One region of the Streptomyces angustmyceticus genome, then DNA from elsewhere that is predicted to be linked to it. Evidence: riboswitches for the same ligand, from Rfam matches in the RefSeq annotation. Region 1 holds a riboswitch; the other holds the start of a gene.
What was found. Region 1 has a riboswitch for cobalamin ahead of nicT (Nickel transporter NicT). Riboswitches for the same ligand answer to the same signal wherever they lie in the genome.

Region 1 (10,923 bases):
CGGCGCCCGGAGTGTGGGGGCCGGACGCCGAGCAGGGGAGGCGCGGCGTCGCTTGGCGGCGCTGCGGTGGGAGAGTTGGGGAGCAGGCTGTATGTCCGTACGACGACTGAATCACGCGGTGCTCTACGTCCGTGAGGTGCACCGGTCCGTGGGCTTCTATACCGAGGTGCTCGGGCTGGGGGTGAGGGCCGAGATGCCGGGGCGGGCGGCGTTCCTTCGCGCTTCCGGGTCGCTCAACGATCATGACCTGGCGCTGTTCTCGGTGGGGCCGGACGCGCCGGGGCCCGAGGCCGGGCGGGTCGGGCTCTACCACCTGGCCTGGGAGGTCGGCACCCTCGGTGAACTCGTCGCGGCGCATGCGCGGCTCGTGGAGCGGGGCGCGCTGGTGGGGGCGAGTGATCACCTCGTCGCGCTGTCGCTGTACGGCAAGGACCCGGACGGTATCGAGTTCGAGGTGATGTGGCGGGTCCCGAGGGCGGACTGGCCGGGTCCGGATCAGCCGGACGGGCTGCGGCCGCTCGATCTGGCCGCGGCGCTGGAGCGCTGGGGGCCGGACCAGACGACGGGCGCGGCCGCCGGGTCGGCCACCTGAAGGTCAGTCGGGCCCGTCGTGCCGGCGGGGCGCCGGTCCCTGCCGTGCCTGGCGGGGCACCGGGCCTCGCCACACCTGATGGGGCTGTCGTGCCCCGTCATACCTGACGAGGCGATTGCGCCCCGGCGCCCATCGGCGGCGCCGGGGACGCATGGGACTCGACGCATAGGGCTCGACGTGTCGGGCCCGGGGCTCATGGGGCCGATACGGCTCAGGGGGCGTCCGGGGTGTCCGGGGTGGCCGAGGTGGCCGGCTCCGCCGGTGCCGGCTGCTCGGTCGGGCCGGTTCGCTTGGCGCGTTCCGCCCAGCGCTTCTCGACGCCGGACAGGCGCCAGTACGACAGCGCCGCGGCCCACACCACCACGAACAGGCCGACGATCAGGAACCCGACGTTGTCGAGGTCGAGGCCGGAAATCCAGCCGGTCAGCGGGTCGTCGAGGCCGAGCTTCTCGTGGAGCACGGTCACCAGCTCGATCGTGCCGATGAAGAAGGCGACGGCGATCGACAGGCCGGTGATGGTGAGGTTGTAGTAGACCTTGCGCACCGGGTTGGAGAACGCCCACTGGTAGGCGAAGTTCATGAAGGTGCCGTCGAGCGTGTCGAAGAGGCTCATGCCGGCCGCGAAGAGCAGCGGCAGGCACAGCACGGCGTACCAGGGCAGGCCGGCCGCGGCGCCGCTGCCGGCCATCACCATCAGGGTCACCTCGGTCGCGGTGTCGAAGCCGAGACCGAAGAGGAAGCCGAGCGGGAACATCTGGCCGGGGCGGGAGACGGAGCGGGTGAAGCGGCCCAGGAAGCGGTTCATGAAGCCGCGCGAGTCGAGGCGCTGCTCCAGCTCGGCCTCGTCGTACTGGCCGCTGCGCATACCGCGGAAGACCCGCCAGATGCCGGCCAGTGCGATCAGGTTGAGGGCGGCGATGAGGTAGAGGAAGGTCCCCGAGATCGTGGTGCCGATGGTGCCCAGGATCTGGTGGGTACGGGACTGGTCGTTGAGCAGGGTGCCCGCGAGCTGCGCGCCGCCCGCCACCAGGGCCGCCATCGCGACGACCACGCTGGAGTGGCCGAGGGCGAACCAGAAGCCGACCGAGACCGGCCGCTTGCCGTCGGCCATCAGCTTGCGGGTGGTGTTGTCGATCGCGGCGATGTGGTCGGCGTCGAAGGCGTGCCGCATGCCGAGGGTGTACGCGGTGACGCCGAGGCCGACACCGAAGACCTGGCTGCCCACGGCGTAGTGGTGCGGCACCACGAGCAGGAAGAGCACGCCGAAGGCGACGACGTGCAGGCCGGCTATGACGGCCATCAGGCCCGCGGTGCGGACGGTGTCCTGGCGGCGCCAGCGGAACGCGGCGGCAGCAGGGGTATGGCGGGTATCGGTGGACAGGGCCATCCGGCGGTCACGCTCCAGCACCTCGTGGATCAGTTCGTGAGATGCCGTGGCCGGTCTCCTGGCTTACGGGTGCCCGTGCCCGCCCCCGCCTTCCCGGCCGCGGGCTGCGGTCAGTGGCGCCGCAGGCGCGTGCGCCTGCGGAAGGGACGGAAACTCCCCGATCACAGTGGCGAGGGCCGCTCCGGTCTGGGACCACAAGGTCCGTCACCGGTCTTCCCGAACACCACGGCCCGGTCACTCTAACCGCCGCCGGGGAGGGGTGGGGTTGGCGGGGTTGGCGGGGTTCGTCCCGAGGTGAGCGAGAGCGCCGGTGGCCGCGGTCCGCGGCCGTGGCCCGCGGCGGTTCAGTGGCCGTAGTCCAGGGACGAGAGAAAGGCGTGGAGTTCGCGGTCGAAAAGGGCGGTGTTCTCCAGATTGACCATATGGGCCGCGCCCGGTATCCGGACTCTCCGGGCGCCGGGGACGGTCAGCGCTATCGCATGGGCGTTGGCGGAGATGTCGCTGCTGTCGAGGTCGCCGTCGAACACGACCGTCGGCACCCGGATCTCGGCCAGGCGGTCGGCGGCGCCGACCTCGAGCGGCATACCGGCACCCGCGCCGTCGGCGTGCACCTCCACATTGGCCTCGGCCGAGGCGCGCATCCGCTCGCGGAATCCCGGGTGCACCGCGGACGGTTCGCGATGCGGTCCGTCCACCCACATCCGCAGGAAGTGCTCCACATACCGTTCCGCGCCGTCCGGTGTGCCGATCGCCGCCACCTGTGCCCTGATGTGCTCCAGGATGAAGGGGTCGGAGAAGGCGCGGCCGCTGATGCCGGGGGAGGCGAGCGCCAGGGCCGTCACCCGCTCCGGGCGGGCTATGGCGGTGTCGAGCGCGACCCGCGCGCCGTGGGAGAGGCCGACGAGGACGGCGTCGGGGACATCGAGGGCGTCGAGCAGGGTGCAGAGGTCGTCGTGGTTGGCGTAGTCACCGGCCACCGTCGAGGACAGGCCGTGGCCGCGGAAGTCGTAACGGATCGCGCGCAGGCCGGAGTTCACCAGCCAGGCGAACTGCTCGTCCCACATGTGCTGGTCGAGCATCCCGCCGTGGAGCAGTACCACCGCGGGGCCCGAGCCGGCCGTCTCGTAGAACAGCTCGCCGTCGTCGACCGGCACGATGCCGTTGTCGATCTCGGACCAGGCGGTGATGCCTCGGGTCATCTTCTGGACCGTCCTTTGTGCGCCGGATGCAGAGGAGTGGGTGTGATGCCGTTGTCACCGCCATTGTCGCTGTTGGGGTGATTGCGGTGACTGTCGGGGCTGTCTGTGCTGTCGGTTTCCTCCGGCGCCGGGCCTTGGTCGTTCGCGAGGTGCCGGAACTCCTCGCCGAGCCGGTCCAGTACGTGCAGTGCGGTGCGGACGTCCTCGGCGGGCAGGTCGGCCAGACGCCGGCGCAGCTGAGTGACTTCGAATTCCTGGACGCCGCGTATCGCCTCGGTGCCCCGGGGGGTGAGGCGGATCAGGGACGAGCGGCGGTGTGCGGGGTTCGGGGCCGTCACGACCAGGCCCAGTTCGGCGGCGTGGTTCACCCAGCGCTGCACCGGCTGCCGGTCGAGGCCCATCCCGCGCGCCAACTGCGGCACGGTGCGCGGGCCTTCGGTGCGCAGGGCGTCCAGCAGGGCGTGTTCGCCGGCGGTCATGCCCGTGCCCGCCAGCTCGCGCTCCACGGCGCGGACGACCGTGCGGTGCAGGGGCCACAGGCGCCGGATGACGCCGTACAGCAGGTCTTCGGCGGGGGTTGCCTCTTCGGTGAGTGCTTCGGTGGTGGTCAGGCTTCCGATGGGTGTGGGGCCATCGCCGTCGGTGCCTTCCGGGTCGTGCGTGTCTTTCATGGGTTCCGTGCCCCTCGCCTCGTCGCGGCTTATCCTTCATCGACACTTGTGATGTCATGATGACATCGTTGATGTCGTTTGAGAAGGGGGGTGCCGCGGAAAGGAGTTGAGGAGGCGGACGGGTCCGACGGGACTCGTGCGGGCCGTCGACGAGAAGGGTGGAGGCGAATGAAGGTCGGTCTGTTGCGTGCGGTCGGGGTGGCCACGGCCGTGTACGGGGTGGCGGTGGCGGCGCTGCCCGATCTGCTGGCGCGGCCCTCGGGTCTGGTCGACGGCCAAGGGCGGACCGCGCCGGCGACCCGGACCTCGCTGCGCCCACTGGCCTGGCGGGACGCGGCGAGCGGGCTGGCGATGGCGCTGGCTCCGGACGGTCCGGCGCTGCGCACCGCCGCGTACGTGCGGATCGCGGCGGACTTCGGGGACGCCGTGCTCCTCGGGGTGACGCTGCCGGGCCGAGACCGGAGGCTGAAAGCCGTGGCGGTGTCGGTCGGGTGGGGAGCGCTGTCGGTGGCCGGGCTGCTCGCCCGAGGGCGGCGGGGGAGCGGGATTATGGGCGCGGTGGAGGCGGGGCCTCTTCGGGTGCGAAGGTGACGACGAGGTCGGCGCGGTCGCGAGTGGCCGCGACGACGCGGGCGTTGGCCTCGTCCGAGGTGTGCACGAACCGCTCGGCGTCGGCGCGCGGGCGCCCGAACCGCTCGTGCCGGTCGACCAGGCGCCGGACGCGTTCGGAGGTCTCCAGCTCCACGTACCAGACCTCGTCGAGCAGTTCCCGGACCCGCGGCCACGGGGCGGAGTCGAGGAGGAGGTAGTTGCCCTCGGTGACGATGAGCGGAATGTGGGGTGCCACGGGGATGCTGCCGGCCACCGGCTCCTCGATACGGCGGTCGAAGGCCGGGGCGTAGACGGCGGTGTCCGGCTCCGGGGAGCGCAGACGCGCCAGCAGCGCCGCGTACCCGGCGGGGTCGAAGGTGTCCGGGGCGCCCTTGCGGTCCGTACGCCCCAGACGGCGCAACTCCGCCTCGGCGAGGTGGAAGCCGTCCATCGGGACGAGCGCCGCGCTGCCCGCCAGCTCGGCCACGAGGTGGGCGGCGAGGGTGGACTTGCCGGCGCCGGGCGGGCCCGTGATGCCGAGCAGCCGCCGTCGGCCGGGGGTCGCGGTGGCCGCGAGCCGGCGGGCGCGGGAGAGGAGGTGCCGGGGATCCATGGTGTCTCCATCGTGCCTGAGGGGGCGGGGTGCCCCATAGGACTTGCGGTTGCCGCCGCGTCAACTTCTACGGTCGTTCGTGAGCCGGAGAAACCGGCTCGGTGAGGGTGAGCCCGCGAGGAGAGGCACGGCGATGGCCTGGTCGATTGCGGAGGTGGCCCGGATGTCCGGGGTGACGTCCCGGACACTGCGGCACTACGACGAGATCGGTCTGCTACCGCCCGCGCGGACCGGCAGCAACGGGCACCGCTACTACGAGGAGGCCGATCTGCTGCGGCTGCAGCAGATCCTGCTGATGCGGGAGTTGGACCTGGGGCTGCGCGAGATCCAGGCGGTCCTGGACAGCCAGGTCGACCGGGTTGCCGTGCTGCGCGAGCACCACCGGCGGCTGAGAGCGGAGCGGGACCGGCTGGAGACGCTGGTCCGCACGGTCGGACGGACCCTCGCCGAACTGGAGGAGCACGAGGAAGGCAGTGGCATGACGAAGATCAACAGGCCGGAGAACCTGTTCGAGGGGTTCGAGTCCGCCCGCCCCGACGCCGAGGCCGAGGTGCGGGAGCGATGGCCGGCGGCGTGGGAGCGGACCCAGCAGGTCGTCGCCGCGATGTCCGCCGAGGACATGGAGCGGTGGCAGCGCGAGGTGACGGCGCAGATGATCCGGCTGGCGGAGTTCATGGTGGCCGGCACCCCGGTCGCCGATCCCGCGGTGCAGGCCGAGATGGACGTCCACTACCAGGGCATCTGCCGGTTCTGGACCCCGAACGCGGAGGCGTACAAGGGGCTGGGCCGGACCTACAGTGACGACCCGCAGTTCCGCGCGAACTACGACAAGATCGCCGAAGGGCTGGCCGACTACCAGCGCGACGCGATGGTCGTCTACGCGGACGCGCGGCTCAGCTGACCGTGGCCCGGCCGGCTCGGCAGACGCACGGCCGAGCCGGCCGACGCACGGCCGGGCCGGCCACGGCATCCGAGGCGACCAAGGCGACCGAGGCGACCAAGGCGGCCGAGCCGGCCGAGGCACCGCCTCGTCGGGCGAGGCAGGCTTCCGCGCCCGGCTAGGTGGCGTCGACCGTGTCCCGGCCCGCGAGACCCAGGCGCCACAAGGAGGTGACCTCGGCCGCGCGGGCCACATGGAGCGGGTCGGAGGTGTCGCGGGCCCGGGGGTGGCGCGGGGAGATGTCGAGCCGGCCCAGGACCGTGAGGCCGGCCTTGGCGAAGGCGTCGAGGAGGTCGGCGTGCGAGCGCAGGCCGAGGTGTTCGGCCAGGTCGGAGAGGACCAGCCAGCCCTCGCCGTCCGGTGTCAGATGGTCCGCGAGGCCGCTCAGGAAGCCGTACAGCATCCGGTTGCCCGGGTCGTACACCGCGTACTCCACGGGCGAGGTCGGCTTCGCGGGCACCCACGGGGGGTTGCAGACGATCAGCGGGGCGCGGCCGGCCGGGAACAGATCGGCCTCGACCACGTCCACCTGCCCGGCGACGCCCAGCCGTTGGGTGTTCTCACGGGCACAGGCCAGCGCGCGCGGGTCCTGGTCGGTGGCCACGACCCGGCGGACGCCGCGCCGGGCGAGCACCGAGGCCAGTACGCCGGTGCCGGTGCCGATGTCGAACGCCAGCTCCGCACCGGGCAGCGGCGCCTCGGCCACCAGGTCGACGTACTCGCCGCGGGCCGGGGAGAAGACGCCGTAGTGCGGGTGGATGCGGTCGCCGCCGAGCGCCGGGATCTCGACGCCCTTCTTGCGCCACTCGTTGGCGCCGATGAGGGCGAGGAGCTCGCGCAGCGAGACGAGGGAGGCGGCCGGAGCCGTGCCCCCGGTGGCGCCCGCGGTCTCCTCGGACGTCTCCCCGGTGGCGGGCTCGCCGGGCCCGTACGCCCTGGCGCAGGCCTCGCGGACATCGGGCGCGCGGTGCAGCGGGACGGCGAGATCCGCGTCGAGCGGGACCAGCAGCATGCCCAGGATGCGGGCGCGGTGGTTCTGCGCGGCCCGGTGCACATGGAAAGCCTGGGTGACATCGGCGGGTGGCGTCTTGCGGGGACGGCGGTCGATGCGGCGGGCCAGTGCCGTCAGCAGCTGGCGGGCGTTGTGGAAGTCGCCGCGCCACAGCAGCGCGGTGCCCTCGCAGGCGGCCCGGTAGGCGTCGTCGGCCTTCGTCCGGTCGTCCGCGATGACGATGCGGCGGGGTGGCGGGGCGCCGTTCTCGGAACGCCAACGGGCGGATCGGGGCTCGTCGGCCTCGGTCCATTCGACGACCGGCGGTGGGTTCACCGAAAAGTGCCTCTGTGTGTGGTTCGGGCCCGTCCCAGGGGTGCCGCTGTGGTGCGGCGCCGGTCCGGCGCCGGGGAGCGGCGAGGCGCTCGCGGGGACGGTGGGCGGGGGTGGTGAAGGTCGACTTTACTCTGTGCCGGCCGCGCGCCCCGCCCCCGCGGTCGGCGGCGCGGGCCCGGCGTCGGGCCGGTCGCGGCCGTGGCGCCAGCGGAACCGGGCAGGCCGGGAGCGGGCCGTCAGCCGTCCACCGGGCCGGGGTCAGGCGATGCCGAAGGCCGCGGCGTAGCGCACCGTGCCGCGCGGGGGCGGGGAGCCGTCCAGGGAGAGTGCCAGGAATGCCTCGTCCGGCCAGGGCTGCGGGGGCAGGATGCCGAACCCGGTGGCGGGGGTGAAGCCGAAGCGCGGGTAGTACGGCGGGTGGCCGAGCACGATCGCGGTCCGCTCGCCGGCCTCCCGCGCCGCCTCCAGGAGCGCGCTGATCACCGTGCTGCCCGCACCGCACTTCTGGTACCCGGGCAGCACCGCGCACGGGGCGAGCGCCACGGCCGGGACGTCGTCGATGTGGCAGCGCGTCAGCAGCGCATGGGCGACGGGGGCGCCGTCCGGTGGCCCGGCGACGTAGGACAGCTGCGGCAGCCAGGCCGCCGGGTCGCGGCGCAGCGCGTCGACGAGGTCTGCCTCGCCCGCCGTCTCGAACGCGGCGAGGTTGATCCGGCGGACGACCGGTACGTCCTCGGCGGTCTCGGGACGGGGATGCCAGGCGCCGTGGGCGGCGGCCCCGGCCCGGGGAGCACCGCTTCCGGTGGCCGGTGCGCCGTCGTTGTCGTGGGTGCTGCTCATGCGCGGCATCGTCGCACCGGGGGACGGCGGACGGCCAAGGTTTTTCGGGGCCTACGGATGAGGGCCAAGGGTTTTCGGGGTCGATGGGGAAGGGCGGCCGTCAGGGGCAGCCTTGACTCTGCCGTCCGGGGCAGCTCTGACTCTGCCGTCCGGGGCAGCCCCGACTCTGCCGTCCGGGGCGGTGCTGGGCGATTGCCGAGACCCTCCGGCGTCCTTCCGTCCGTCCGGCCCCGTCCCCGCCCTGCCCCCGCCCGGTCAGTGGGCGGTGTGGCGGTCCGGGCGGCGCATCAGGAAGGCGGCGGCGGAGCCGGCGGCGAAGAGGGCGATCACGGAGAGGGCGGTGCTCACCCAGGACGTGCCGAGCCAGTGGCCGCCGAAGTAGCCGAGGCTGACGCTGTAGGCGGCCCAGGCCAGGCCGGCCAGCGCCGACCAGGGGAGGAACTCGCGGACCGTGCGGTGCGCGACGCCGGCGCCGAGGCTGACCACGGAGCGTCCCGCGGGGGCGAAGCGGGCCAGGACGACGATGCCGCCGCCCCCTCGCGTCAGCGCCGCGCCGAGTCGTTTCTGCGCCGCCGTCAGACGGCGGGAGCGGCCTATGGCGCGGTCGAAGCGGTCGCCGCCGCGCCAGGCGAGCCGGTAGGCGACCATGTCGCCGAGCACCGAGGCGGTGGCCGCGCACAGGATCAGGGCGAACATCTCGGCGGGGTGGGTGTGGGCGGCGGAGGTGACGTCGACGCCGCCGGCCGCGTCCACCGCGGTGCCGGTGCCGGCGGCCGTGGTGGCCGCGGCGATCACCAGGACCCCGCTGGGCAGGATCGGCACGAACACGTCGAGCACGATCGAGAGACTGACGATCAGATACATCCACGGGGTGCCGCTGAGGGCCCCCAGCCTTTCCAACAACGTCCTGCTCCCGGTCCGAACCCCGCCGCGACGTCGCTCGGTGCGGCAGGGGCGGCCCTTCAGCCATACAGCGTACGCCTGGGATTCACGGGGCCGCGGGACGGGGTGCGGGGAGGACCCGCGGCCCGTGGGCATGGCCCGTGGCCCGTGCGAGGGGATGGCCCGTGGCCCGTACGGCAGGGGTGCGCCCAAGGTCCGTACGGCGCCAGGACACGGCGCGGCCCGCACGGCGGGGATGCCGTGCGGGCCGCGTCAGGGCGGGGCCGCGGGGGCCGGGTCCCCGCCCGGGTGTGCGTCAGGCGGCGGAAGGCTCCTGGTGAGCGGCCGGAGCCGGAGCCGGGGCCCGCTCGCCCTCGCCGAAGAAGACCCGGTCGAGGGCCCACGCGCCGGGGCCGATGAAGAGGATCAGCAGGAAGGCCCAGCAGAACATCGCGGAGGCCTCGCCGCCGTTCTGTATCGGGAACAGCGCCGAGCCCTGATGGGCGGAGAAGTAGGCGTACGCCATCGAGCCGGAGCTGATGAACGCCGCGGGGCGGGTGCCCAGGCCGAGCAGCACGAGGAGGCCGCCGGCCAGCTGGATCACGGCCGCGTACCAGCCCGGCCAGGCGCCGGCGGGGACGGTGCCGCCCTGGCCCATGGCGCCGCCGAGGACGCCGAAGAGCGAGGACGCGCCGTGGCAGGCGAAGAGCAGCCCGACGACGACGCGGAAGAGCGCCTGGACGTGCGGGGCCGATCTCTGGAGGAGCGGGGAGAGGGGTGTGGACATGTGGGGACTCCTAACGGTTTTGGGGACGAGGTAACCGTCGGAGACAGAGGTTAGGGAAACCTAATCAGTACTTGCAACTTCAACCTCTGGTCAAAGGGCACCTTTGGCCTGAACTGGCCGCGCCGACCACCGGAACCACGGCCGGAACCACCCCGGCTCCCGCCTCCGCGCCCCTTGCCGGCCCCGAGCCCCGCCCCGTCACCGGCCCCGAGCCCCGCCCCGTCACCGCGACCGCGCCCCCGCCCCGGCCCGCACTCCCGCCGACCGCCGCATCCGCCCCCGCACCCGGGCCCGCCGTCGCGGCCCGCGCGCCCGTCGCACCCGCCCGCGCGCCCGCCGCCGCCCGCAGCGCCGCCCGTGCCACGGCGTCCGTGTCCGCCAGGGTGACCGATCCGACGCCGGGGCGTGCCCCCGCCGCCGTCACCCAGTGCACGCCCTCGGTCGGCACGCCGACCGCGAAGCGCCGCAGATGGTGCCGGCCGTCGGCCCCGACCAGGTGATACGGGCTCGGTGTCACATCGAGCCCGCCCGTCTCGTAGCCGTCCACGGTGTGCGGGCGGCAGCCGCCGTCGGCCAGCAGGCGGGCCAGCAGCGGGTCCGCGGTGCGGCGCAGATCCGGTTCCGGCAGCCGCGCCTCGACCAGCGCCGTCGCCGTCACCTCCGAGCCCGGGACCTCCGGTGAGTGTGCCGTGAAACCGGGGCCGCCGTCGGCGGTGCCGAGCCGGACGGACATCCGGGGGCCGACCACCTCCAGCACCCCCGCCTCGATCAGCGCGGTCATCTCCTCGATCCGGCGCCGCGGCGGGCCGATGGACAAGAAGGCGTTGAGCGGGGTGTACCAGCGGTCGAGGTGGTCGCGGCGGGAGACGCCGGCCAGCCCGCCGTGATCGACTATCTGCCGCAGCTCGTTGCGCAGGTCCCGCAGCACGTCGAGGGCCGCCTTCAACGGGCCGGACACGTTGTCCTGCCGGGCGTGGGCCACGTCCTGGCGCAGATGTCCCAGCAGCCACTCCCGGAAGGCGGCGCGGTCGGCGAACGACCGCTGCGCGTACGGCCGGGAGAGGCGGTCCCAGTCCCAGCGTGCTTCCGGGGCG
Region 2 (10,923 bases), 2.2 Mb from region 1:
CCCGCACCATCCCGTTCGTCTCCAAGGCGACCGGTGTCCCGCTGGCCAAGGCCGCCGCCCGCATCATGCTCGGCACCCGGATTGACCGGCTGCGCACCGAAAGTCTGCTGCCGGCCGACGACGGCGCCGAGTGGGGCACCCACGACCGAGTGGCAGTCAAAGAGGCCGTACTCCCGTTCCACCGCTTCCGCACCCTCGAAGGCCACGGCATCGACTCCGTGCTCGGCCCCGAGATGAAGTCCACCGGCGAAGTCATGGGCATCGACGTGGCCTTCGGCCCCGCCTTCGCCAAGTCCCAGACCGCCGCCTACGCTTCGCTGCCGCTGAGCGGCACAGTGTTCGTCTCGGTGGCCAACCGCGACAAGCGCGACGTCATCCTGCCCACCAAACGCCTCGCCGACCTCGGTTTCACCATCCTGGCCACGGCAGGCACGGCCGAGGTGCTGCGGCGTACGGGCATCGCCTGCGAGGTGGTGGCCAAGCACCAGGACGGTGTGCCCCACGACATCGTCGACCGCATACGGGCCGGCGAGATCGATCTCGTCATCAATACCCCCTACGGCAAGCCCGGGCTGCGCGTCGACGGCTACGAGATCCGCACCGCCGCGGTGGCCCGGCACGTGCCCTGCGTGACGACCATCCAGGGCGCCGCGGCAGCGGTCCAGGGCATCGAGGACGGCAGGCACGACACCCTCGGCGTACGGCCGCTCCAGGCGTGAACTGCGGGTCCGGGCGCGCGGCAGCGCTGCCCACCGTGGTCCCCGTCGCCGGGCTACGGCGCCCCCCACTTCTGACGAAGGCGGTGTGAGCAAGATGGGTACATCATTCGGCACGATCCTCCGTGACCACCGGCAACGGGCCGGGATCACCCAGCGGCAACTGGCCGACCTGGCGGGCCTGAGCGAGCGTGCTGTCCGCGATCTGGAGGTCAAGCGCACCCACCGGCCCCGATTGGACACCGTACGCATGCTGGTCCAGGCACTGCGGCTGACCGGGCGGGCCCAACACGACTTCGAGAGCGCCGCGGGCCGAGCCCGGCCCGCTGACCTGGCGTCCCACGCGCTGTCCGGATCGATCGCGCCCCCCACCCCCACCAACGGCCTGGTCGGCCGGGAACAGGAAGTACACGCGCTCATCGACTGGCTGGTCACCCGGTCGGAACGGCTGGTGACACTGACCGGCGTCGGCGGTGTGGGGAAAACCCGGCTGGCCGCGGACATAGCGCGCCGATTACACGCCGACGACTGGCCCGTCTTATGGATCTCCCGGCAGGGCGCCCCGCAGTTCCCCTTCGAGGGCTCGATCCGCAGCTACCTGGACGGCTCAACCGCGAACCTGGCCGACGTGGTGCAGGGACTGAGCGACGTGGTGGGGGACAAACCGTCGCTGCTCGTGTGCGACGCAGCGGAGAGCATCGACCCGCTCTGCGCCCAACTCCTGCTCCAGCGCTTCACCACACTCCGCATCGTGCTCACCGCACGTACTCCCGCGGGAGGCCCCAGTGAGCGAGTATTCCCCGTGTTCCCACTGTTGCTCCCCGACCGGGGCGGCCACGAGCAATGGCACGAGCCGACCGCGTCGATCCTCCTGTTACGCAACTACGTTCGCTACTACGTCCCGGAGTTCGACGTCACACGCGAGAACGGCCGGTCGCTCGCCGCAATCTGCAACCTGGTGGACGGCGTCCCGGGCACCATGAAGCAGATCTCCTCCCGCTTCGCGTTCTCCTCCAGCGACTGCGTGCTCGACCAGATTTCGCGGGACTACGTCCGGGTCGTCTCCCAGGGCACGACGCACGACAGCGCTCCAGGCGTTGCGGAGTCGGTGCACTCAGCGGTTGCGGAGCTGACTGGTAGATCGAGGTCCTTCTTCGGTCGACTGGTCCGGATCCCCGACAGCTGGTCTGTGGACGAGGCCGCCCAGATCTCCGGGTACTCAGACGTCGAGGCCGTGGACTTCGTCCAAGACCTCCTGGCCCATGGGCTCGCCATGCCCACAGGTAAGCCCCAATACCCGCAGTTCCGCATCCTCAACATGGTCAGGCAGTTCCACGGCGCGCCGGCACGAGAGCACTGCGGATTGCCGTGACGGTGGCTGCACGACACCGGGGCGCCACGGCCCGGCGCGGCAGTCCGTGCCGGGATCGTGCCCCTTACCGGGGATGCCGAGACATGCGACTCGCCTCCCTTGCCGCACCAGCAGTGGGGCAAGCGCACCCTCGGCCGGCTGAATCCGACGGGCGCGAGACCGTCGTGGACGCCGGCTGCGGCACGGACCGGGACACGGCTGTGCTGCTCGACCTGGTGCCGGACGGCCGGGTGGAGATCGCTCTGTCCTCGCCGCCCGACAGCCGCACCGGCACGCTGCGGACAGAGAGGCGTGCCGGCCGGGCCGGACGACATCCTGTGCATCACGGCGGCGGGTGGAGCGTGAGCGTTCCCGGCGCCGCGCGCCGCAGGGCAGGAGGTGGCGGCACGGCCGGCACTGACAGGCGCATACCGACAGGCGCCTCAGAATGACGCATCATTCCCATACCCGACAGAGCCTCGAATCGGCCATCCCGGCTCAGAGTGCAGAATCAAGGTCCGGTTCACGGAATGCGCGCCGCCTTGTCTACCCTGGACCGGCAGCTGGTTCAGCCCGTCCGCCAGACGGGGTGTCGCAAGAGGGAACCCGGTGGGAGTCCGGGACTGCCTCGCAGCGGTGAGTGGGAACGACCGCCGTCATGAAGCACTGGGTCCGCATGTGACCTGGGAAGCGACGGCCAGTGGGTGTCCCTTCCGTCGGGATGTGCCCACGAGTCCGAAGACCTGCCACTGCTCGTGCGGGGGGTGATCACCGCGCACGGATCCACGCGTCCCGGCAGCGGGACCGCTGAGCGAGTGGTGTGTCCCACCCAGCCCTGCGCAGAGCGGGGACGGCCGGGTCTGCGCCCCGTTCGCGGCCCTGCGCCGGCCCTCACGACGACTCGCGAAGGAGAGTTTCGTGCCTGCCGAACCGAGCATGCCCGCCGTCCCCTCCCCCAGGGCGCCCCTCCCCATCCCCAGCGGGCCCTGTGTCCTGCTCAAGCACGGTGAGATCTTCCTCAAGGGCCGCAACCGGCACCTGTTCACCGAGCGGCTGCACGACAACCTCCGCGGCGCCCTGCGTGGCATCGGCGGCTCCACATGGATCAAGTCCGGCCAGAACGTCACCGTGCTCGGCGGCGAGGTTCCCTTGGAAGATCTCGTGGAGCGCGCCCGCCGGGTGATCGGGTTCAACTCGGTGGAGCCCGCCCTGCGTGTCCCGAGCACCGTGTCGGACATCACCGAGACGGCCGTGGAGGCGCTCACCGCCGCTCGCGCGGAACGGCCCTCGATCAGTTTCGCCGTGCGGGTCAAGCGGCGGAACAAGCGCTTCGAGATGACGTCCTCGCAGTTCGAGCGCTTTCTCGGGGCCCGCGTCCGGGAAGCCCTGGGCCCCCTCCCGGTGAACCTCTCCAGCCCGGACGTACTGGTCTCGGTCGAGGTCGACCACAAGGAGAGCTACGTCTCCTGGACCCGTCACCCGGGACCGGGCGGCCTGCCCGTGGGCTCCAGCGGACGCGCTCTGGTTCTGCTCTCCGGCGGCTACGACTCGCCCGTGGCGGCCTACCGGGCGATGCGCCGCGGGCTGCGCTGCGACTTCGTGCATTTCACCGGCGCTCCGTATACGAACGCGGCATCGGTCTACAAGGCGTACGCCCTCGCGCGTGAACTGAATCGCTACCAGCCCGGCGGGCGGCTGCACGTCATCGCCCTCGGCCACGCACAGAAGCAGCTGGCCATCGCGGGGGCCGGCAGGCTCCAGGTCGTGGCACAGCGACGGCTGATGGTCCGCGCCGCTTCCGCGCTGGCGGGCCGCACCCGGGCGGAAGCCCTGGTGACCGGTGACAGCCTGGGGCAGGTGGCCAGCCAGACCCTGGCGAACATGGCAGCCGTCGACGAGGCGGCAACCCTGCCGGTGCTGCGGCCCCTGGTCGGCTGGGAGAAGCAGGAGATCATCGACGAGGCCCGGTCCATCGGCACCGCGGAGATCTCCGTACTGCCGGACGAGGACTGCTGCAAACTCCTCGCGCCGCCCCGCGTCAGCCTGCGGGCCGGGCTGACCAACCTGCACACCGTGGAGAAGCGCCTCGACCTGGACGACGTGGTGGACGGCCTGCTGCGCGACGTCCAGGTCATGTACCCGGGAGTCCCCGGCGAGGAAGCGGAGCCCGACGCGGACGGTCAGGACCACGGCCTCGCGTCCGGCCACCCCGTTCCGGCCACGTGCGCGACAGGACAGTCCGGGATGGTGCCCTCATGACCGGGGGCCGTCGCCCGACTTCCGCGTCCCGATCGTGCAAGAGGCCACCGACCTCCTGGTCGCGAGTGCGGACTCCCCCGACGCGGCCCGGCTGGCCGCCCTGCACTCCGCGCTCCGCCACGCGATGCTCAGCCGCAAGGGCATCCACCCCGACCTCGACTACCCCGCCGGGCTCGCGTACCACCTGATGGGGTTCGACGTCCCCACCTCCACCCCTCTCTTCGTGATGAGCAGGATCACCGGATGGACCGCGCACATCACCGAGCAGCTGGAGCACAACTCCCGCATCCGCCCACTCGGCGTCTACAACGGACCCGGCCGGCGCGCGGTCCCGGTACACGCTCGGTAGTGCCTGCGGATCGAGCGCACCGTCATCCGGTTGACTGGACTTGCACCGGCGTGTCTCCGGCTGCGCAGGGAGGCTGCCTGTAACCGAGGGTCCGTCGTCCCTTCCCTCGTCGCCGGGACGCATGTACTGGGCACTTGACGATCGACAAACGGGCCGGGGCGGTCGAGGCCGACTGGGAGGTGGCGATGAGAGTCGTGTTCGTGCACGGGGCGTGCGTGCGGGACGGATCGTGGTGGTGGCACCGCGCCGCCGAGCTGCTGCAGGAGCAGGGGGTGCCGAGTGTGGCCCCGGCGTTGCCGAGCTGCGGCGAGGCGGGCCTGCCCAGCGGCGTCGGCGGTCCGGGGCTGCCCTAGGACGTGGCCGCGGTGCGGCAGGTACTGCAGGCCGGCGACGAGCCGACCGTCGTGGTCGCCCACAGCTACGGCCGCATCGTCACTGCGGAGGCCGCTGCGGGAATCGGGTCGGTGCGCCACCTCCTACTGGTCTCCAGCTACCTGCCCGAGGCCGGGCAGAGCCTGTCGGATTTCGGGGCCGACAACCCCGCCCCGTTCCTCGACATCGACCCCGACGCCGGCACGTTCGGGGTCCTCCCCGAGCTGCTCGTGAACACGTTCCTGCAGGACTGCGACCCCGAGGTCCAGGCGCAGGCGGCCCACCACCTTGCCCCGCAGAGCCTGCAGGTGACCGGGCAGCAGGTCGGGGCTGCCGCATGGCAGCAGGCGCCCTCGACCTACCTCGTCTGCGCTCAGGACCGGGGCACCCCGCCGCGCCTGCAGCGCGAATTCGCCGGCCGGGCCGACAACGTCGTCGAACTCGACGCCGGCCACCACCCGTTCCTGTCCCAGCCCGACACGGTCCGGGACCTGCTGCTGAACCTGTGACAACAGCCATGCACGAGCCGAGATGTAGAGGATGGCCGCCTCCCGTGGCCTTTCACCAGGAGCGCATCGGTCTGCCGTGGCACGCGGGGTCGGACCGGATATCCGGCTGCTTGCGTTCAGGCGGCCGGTGACTGAAGGAAGTCCCGTAGCTCACTATCGTCACTCGCTCTTGGAGGGCCGTCCGCCGTCCACCCGCGATCCGCCGGCCCGTGCAGTAGCGCAGGAATTCAACGTGCCCAGCGCTGTGCGCAGAGGGACTCGGGCCGATTTCTCGGGGGTCGCCATTGCCCCACAGGGCCGGGTGTGATCTTTTGTCGCGTTCGCGCGCCGCCAGGGCGGCCAGACCTGGGCTTCCTATCCGACGCCGGAGCGGCTTTCGGCGATCTCGACGTTGTTGTGCAGTTCGCTCGCCGCGTGGAGCGTGGAAGCGGCCGAAGCCGCCGCGGCGACGAGCAGTCCGGCAGCGAGGATCCCGGTGGGCAGGGTCAGTGGCGTGCGGTCACCTAGCAAGCGTGCCAGGAGGGAGCCTGGTGTGCCCGGCGGAACGGGGGTGCACCTGTCGCTGTGGCAGGTTCTCCTCGCGGCGGCCGGCGGGGCGTTGTCCCCCGCCATCACCCGACTGGCCCCGCCCGTGTATGTGCGCCCCCGCCGAGTCGTACCGGGCCGCGCCCACCGCTAGCGTGAGGGCGTGGCACGGATCGTGATTGTCGAGGACGACGAGGCCATCGGCGGCAGGCTCGCTTCGATGTTGCGCGCGCGGGGTCATGAGTGCGACTGGTGCCCCGACGGGGCGGCGGCGCTGGAGCGTGCCGGGCGGGAGCCCGCCGAGCTGGTGCTGCTGGACCTGGGGCTGCCGGACGTGGACGGCTTCGAGCTGTGCCGGAGGCTGCGCGAGCTGCTGCCGCGGGCCGTGCTCGTCGTCCTGACGGCGCGCAGCGGTGAGATGGATGTGATCGAGGCGCTGGAGTCGGGCGCCGACGACTATCTGACCAAGCCGTTCCGGCTGGCCGAGCTGCAGGCGCGGATCGCCGCCCACCTGCGGCGGGCGGCTCCGGGCCGGCACGGCGGGACTGGCCCGACCAGGCACGGCGCCCTGCTCATCGATCGCACCGCCCGGCGATGCCTGACCCCGGAGGGCGAGGTGGAGCTGAGGCCCAAGGAGTTCGATCTGCTGGTGCGGCTGGCCGCCTCGGTCGGCAGTGCGGTGAGCCGGGAGGACCTGATGGGCGAGGTGTGGGACACAAACTGGTTCGGCTCCACCAAGACGCTCGACGTGCACATCGCGGCACTCCGCCACAAGCTCGGTGACCGGGTACGGATCACGACCCTGCGGCACTTCGGCTACCGGCTCGAACCTCCCGGGGAGAGCTGACCGTGCGCCGCCGGATCCTGCGAGCGGTCATCGCCGCGGTGGTGTGCGCCGTGGTGCTCTTCTGCGTCCCGCTGGCGGTGGCGACGCTACGGCTGTACCGGCAGGACGAGGTGCGCGCACTGCAACAGCTCGCCGACCGAGTGGCGGTGACCGTTCCGGCGGATGTGCACCACCCCCGCGACCCCATGGAACTGCCACGCGTCGGGCCGGGCAGGCAGGTGGGGGTGTACGACGACCGAGCGCGGCGGGTGGTCGGCACGGGGCCGGAAGCCGGGGACCGGCCGGTGCATGACGCGCTGGCGGGACGGGCCACTTCAGACCGGGGCGACGGCCGGCTGGTGGCGACGGTGCCGGTGGGCTCCGGAGAGCGGGTCCGCGCGGCGGTGCGAGCCAGCGCACCGGCCGACGGGCCCTGGCGCAGGGCACTGGTGACGTGGGCCGGTTTGGCGGCGCTGGCCGTCGTCGCGGTCGGTGTGGCGGCTGTGGTGGGCATCCGTTCCAGTCGGCGGCTGGCCCATCCGATGGAGGCGCTGGCTGCCACCGCCGGCCGGCTGGAGGACGGTGAGCTGTCGGCCCGGGCCGGCGTGTCCGGGCTGCCGGAGGCCGATGCCGTCGCGACCGCGCTGAACCGGGCCGCCGCGCGGATCGAGGAGTTGCTGCGCCGGGAGCGGGCGTTCAGCGCGGACGCCTCGCACCAGTTGCGCACCGCGCTGACCCGGGTACGGCTGGAGCTGGAGAGCGGGCTGACCGAGGGCGATGCGGCGAAGCAAGGGCCGTCCACCGAGGCGCCGACGGATCCACGCGGCGCGCTGCGGGCCGCCCTGGCCTCGCTGACCGCCATGGAGACGACGATCGAGGACCTGCTCTCGCTCGCCCGCGACGTGCCGGAACGGGCACCGCTGGACATCGGGGCGCTGCTCGCCGATGCCGAGCGGCGCTGGCACGGCGAACTGGCGGCCGCGGGCCGCCCCCTACGGGTCACCGTGGAGTCGCCCCTGCCGGATGCCGTCGGCTCGGCACGTGCCGGCCGGCAGGTGCTGGACGTCCTGCTGGCCAACGCCCTCCGCCACGGTGCGGGCACGGTGACCGTCACCGTCCGGGACGCGGCGGGGGTGCCGGCTGTGGATGTGACGGATGAGGGGCCGGGCCTTCCCGAGAGCGTGGACGTCTTTGCCCGGCGACATGGCTACGACGGTGACACTGCCGGCGGCGGGCACGGCATCGGTCTGGCGCTCGCGCGCTCCCTGGTGGAGGCCGAGGGCGGGCGCCTCCGAGTCTCCAGGAGGGCACCGCACCCCTGCTTCACCTGGCTGGTCGCCGGTGGGAGGCAGACACCGGCGACCTGACGCCCGGTACGTCCACGGTGACGGTCACAACTCCCGCAGCTCCCTCAGCGGGGGCCGCCGGGCATGGCGCACGGCGGCTGTCGCGGCCATGGCAACGGCTGCTGCGACGGCCACGGCGACGACGCCGAGATAGCCCCACGGCACGGCGAGAGCGGCCGGCGGCGGGTCGAAGACACCGGACAGGACCTTGACCAGCACCTCGGACAGCGACCAGCCGAGCAGTACGCCGCCGAGCGTGCCCGCCACCGCCACCACTCCGGCCTCGCTCCACACGAACCCGGACAGCTGCCGCCCCCGGGCGCCCAGCACGGAGGCCAGCGCGAGGGTGCGGCGCCGCTCGGCCAGGCCGAGGGCCAGGACCAGACCGCCCGCCGCCGCGCCGAGGGCCAGGGCGAAGCCCAGTTCCACGCGGGTGAGACCACCGAGGTCCACCGCGGTGAGGCTGGATCCGGTGACGGTGCGGGCCGAGGGGAGGTCGGTCACCTGGACGGTGGGCCCGAGCAGGGACCGCACGCGGTGCGCCACCTCGCGTTGTCCGTTGCCTCCGGTGTCGGCCAACAGGGTGCTGACCGCGCCACTGCCGGTCGCCCGGGCCACGTAGGAGGCGTTGGCCACCAGGAAGCTGTCCTTGGGGGCGGTCGGGAACTCCTTGACGATCCCGGCGAAGCGGAACTCCACAGGCCGCAGCCGGTGGGTGCGGGCGTCCTGGAGGCGCAACCGGAGGTGATCGCCCGGGTGGAGCTGGAAGTCGTTGGCGGTCTCGGCACTGACGAGAAGGGCGTCGGGCTGCCGCTGGAGGCGGTCCATCAGCTGCCGCGCACTGCCGCCGGAGAAGTAGGCGTCCTGCAGCCGCCCCGCTCCGACGGCCGTGGCCGGCCGGACTCCGTAGAGGTCCTGGAGGTCGGGGCCGACGTAGGCGAAGCGGTGCTGCAGCGGCTCCACACTGCGCACACCGGGCAGGGCCGCCACCCGGGCCGCGTCGGCCGCACCCGCGGTGGAGCCGGGGGACGCGGTCACGGTGACATCGGCGCCATTGGTGAGCACCGCGTCGACCTCGGCCTGCTGACGGTAGGTGGAGTTGAACACGGCAGTCGACGCGGCGAAGGCGACGGCCAGGGCGAGCAGCACCACCGCCCGCAGCACGGTGCCCCGCTGCCGGGACAGACTGGCTGCGACCGTGCCGGACAGGGCACCGGTCATGGGGCGAAGCAACCTGGTGAGCACCGGCCGCCCGCGCCGCAGGAGCAGGTCCGTCAGCAGCCAGGCCAGCAGCGCTCCCCCGGCCCACAGCAGGGCCGGACCGGCGAACGCCCAGTAGTCCACCGACAACGTGGGTGTCCCTTCGGGCGCGAGGACCAGGGCATAGTTGGTGCGACTGGTGATCGCGAAGACGACCAGCGACAGCATCAGCAGCACGGCGGTAACCGCCCACCACAGTGTGCGCGGCACCCGGCGTCGCTCCACCGTGGCCCGTCCGGCCACCACGGTGACGGCCTTGATGTCGCGGCGGGCGGGCAGCAGCACCGTGGCGCCGGCGATCAGCGCGCCGACGACGAGCGCCGCCAGTGCCCAGCCGGCGGTGAGGCTGCCGGCCGCGCCGAAGGCCGTGCGCCCCAGCAGCGCCGCCACCGCCAGGCCCACCGCCCCGCCGGCGATCGCCACCACCGCGGCCTCCACGGCCGCCAGGCTCAGCAGCCTTCCGGCCGAGGCTCCCCGGGTCCGCAGCAGGGACTGCTCCCTGCGCCGTCGCGCGGCACCGGCGCCGGCAACTGCCGCGGTGAGCGCCCCGGCCAGCACCGCACCGGGCACACCGAGGAACAGGAAGAGCATCTGTGCGTACAGGGCGTCCGAGCGGGCCGCGTCCAGCACCGTGCCGAGGTTGTCCCCGACCACGCCGGTGCCGGCCAGCCGCAGGTCGGTGTGGTGCGCACGGCCGGTCGCCGTCGCGTAGGCGAGGGCCGGGTCAGCTGGCAGGGCATGGCTGCGGCGTGTATGGATCTGCTCGTGCACGAGGTCGGGCCGGGCCTTGCCCAGCGGGTCGAAGGCCGCGTGCCAGCGGTGCTGCGGGAGCAGGACGATGTTGTCCGGGGGCGCGGTCGGCTGCGACTGCGGCGGTGCGCCGACCTTCTGGAACAGCGCATCGGCGTGCGGCAGATCCACCACACCGTCCACCCGCACCCGCACCGGTGGCAGCCCCGCCCGCCCGACGGCCACCGTGTCGCCGGGGGCCGCGTGCAGGTTCGCGGCGGTCTGCTGAGCCAGCAGCACCCCGTCGCCACGTCCGGCCAGCACCCGGATCTCTCCCGGGAACGCCGTACGGTAGCCGGCGGGCACGCCGAGCACGCTGCCCGGTCCGGTGGTCTGAGAGGTGCCGCCTGCGGTGGCGCTCAGACCGCTGGTGGCGGCGTAGCCGACGGGCAGTGCCGCCCGGGTGCCCGGCGTGTGGTGAACGGTCCTCAACACCTGCGGAACATCGGCAGGGGTGGCCGCCTGCACCTGCCAGTCGACCACGGTCGATCGTACGGACTGTGCGGTCATGGTGGCGTGGGTGGCACCGAGGAAGCCGCCGAGCGCCGCCAACAGGGCCACCGCGGTGGCCACACCGGCAGCCACAGCGAGCAGGCGCCCACCGCGCCGGCGCAGCAGACC

Region 2: linked by a shared signal. The riboswitch ahead of thiI (tRNA uracil 4-sulfurtransferase ThiI) and the one ahead of nicT (Nickel transporter NicT) in region 1 are both predicted to bind cobalamin.

Annotation. Positions count from the first base shown of each region.
Region 1 covers NZ_CP082945.1:5,680,200-5,691,122, forward strand. Annotated here, with positions in the region: gene K7396_RS25375 (VOC family protein) at 92-592, shown strand; gene nicT (Nickel transporter NicT) at 804-2,012, opposite strand; cobalamin riboswitch at 2,011-2,222, opposite strand; gene K7396_RS25385 (alpha/beta fold hydrolase) at 2,324-3,178, opposite strand; gene K7396_RS25390 (MarR family winged helix-turn-helix transcriptional regulator) at 3,175-3,849, opposite strand; gene K7396_RS25395 (hypothetical protein) at 4,018-4,440, shown strand; gene K7396_RS25400 (nucleoside/nucleotide kinase family protein) at 4,397-5,053, opposite strand; gene K7396_RS25405 (MerR family transcriptional regulator) at 5,187-5,954, shown strand; gene K7396_RS25410 (methyltransferase) at 6,112-7,320, opposite strand; gene K7396_RS25415 (GNAT family N-acetyltransferase) at 7,579-8,160, opposite strand; gene K7396_RS25420 (DedA family protein) at 8,416-9,024, opposite strand; gene K7396_RS25425 (DoxX family protein) at 9,359-9,829, opposite strand; gene K7396_RS25430 (FAD/NAD(P)-binding protein) at 9,909-10,923, opposite strand, start outside.
Region 2 covers NZ_CP082945.1:7,881,442-7,892,364, reverse strand. Annotated here, with positions in the region: gene carB (carbamoyl-phosphate synthase large subunit) at 1-719, shown strand, start outside; gene K7396_RS34570 (helix-turn-helix domain-containing protein) at 814-2,088, shown strand; cobalamin riboswitch at 2,614-2,832, shown strand; gene thiI (tRNA uracil 4-sulfurtransferase ThiI) at 3,004-4,326, shown strand; partial or broken gene K7396_RS34560 (citrate/2-methylcitrate synthase) at 4,343-4,675, shown strand; gene K7396_RS34555 (hypothetical protein) at 4,810-5,028, shown strand; gene K7396_RS34550 (alpha/beta hydrolase) at 5,041-5,556, shown strand; gene K7396_RS34545 (hypothetical protein) at 5,911-6,066, opposite strand; gene K7396_RS34540 (response regulator transcription factor) at 6,245-6,928, shown strand; gene K7396_RS34535 (HAMP domain-containing sensor histidine kinase) at 6,931-8,274, shown strand; gene K7396_RS34530 (ABC transporter permease) at 8,299-10,923, opposite strand, start outside.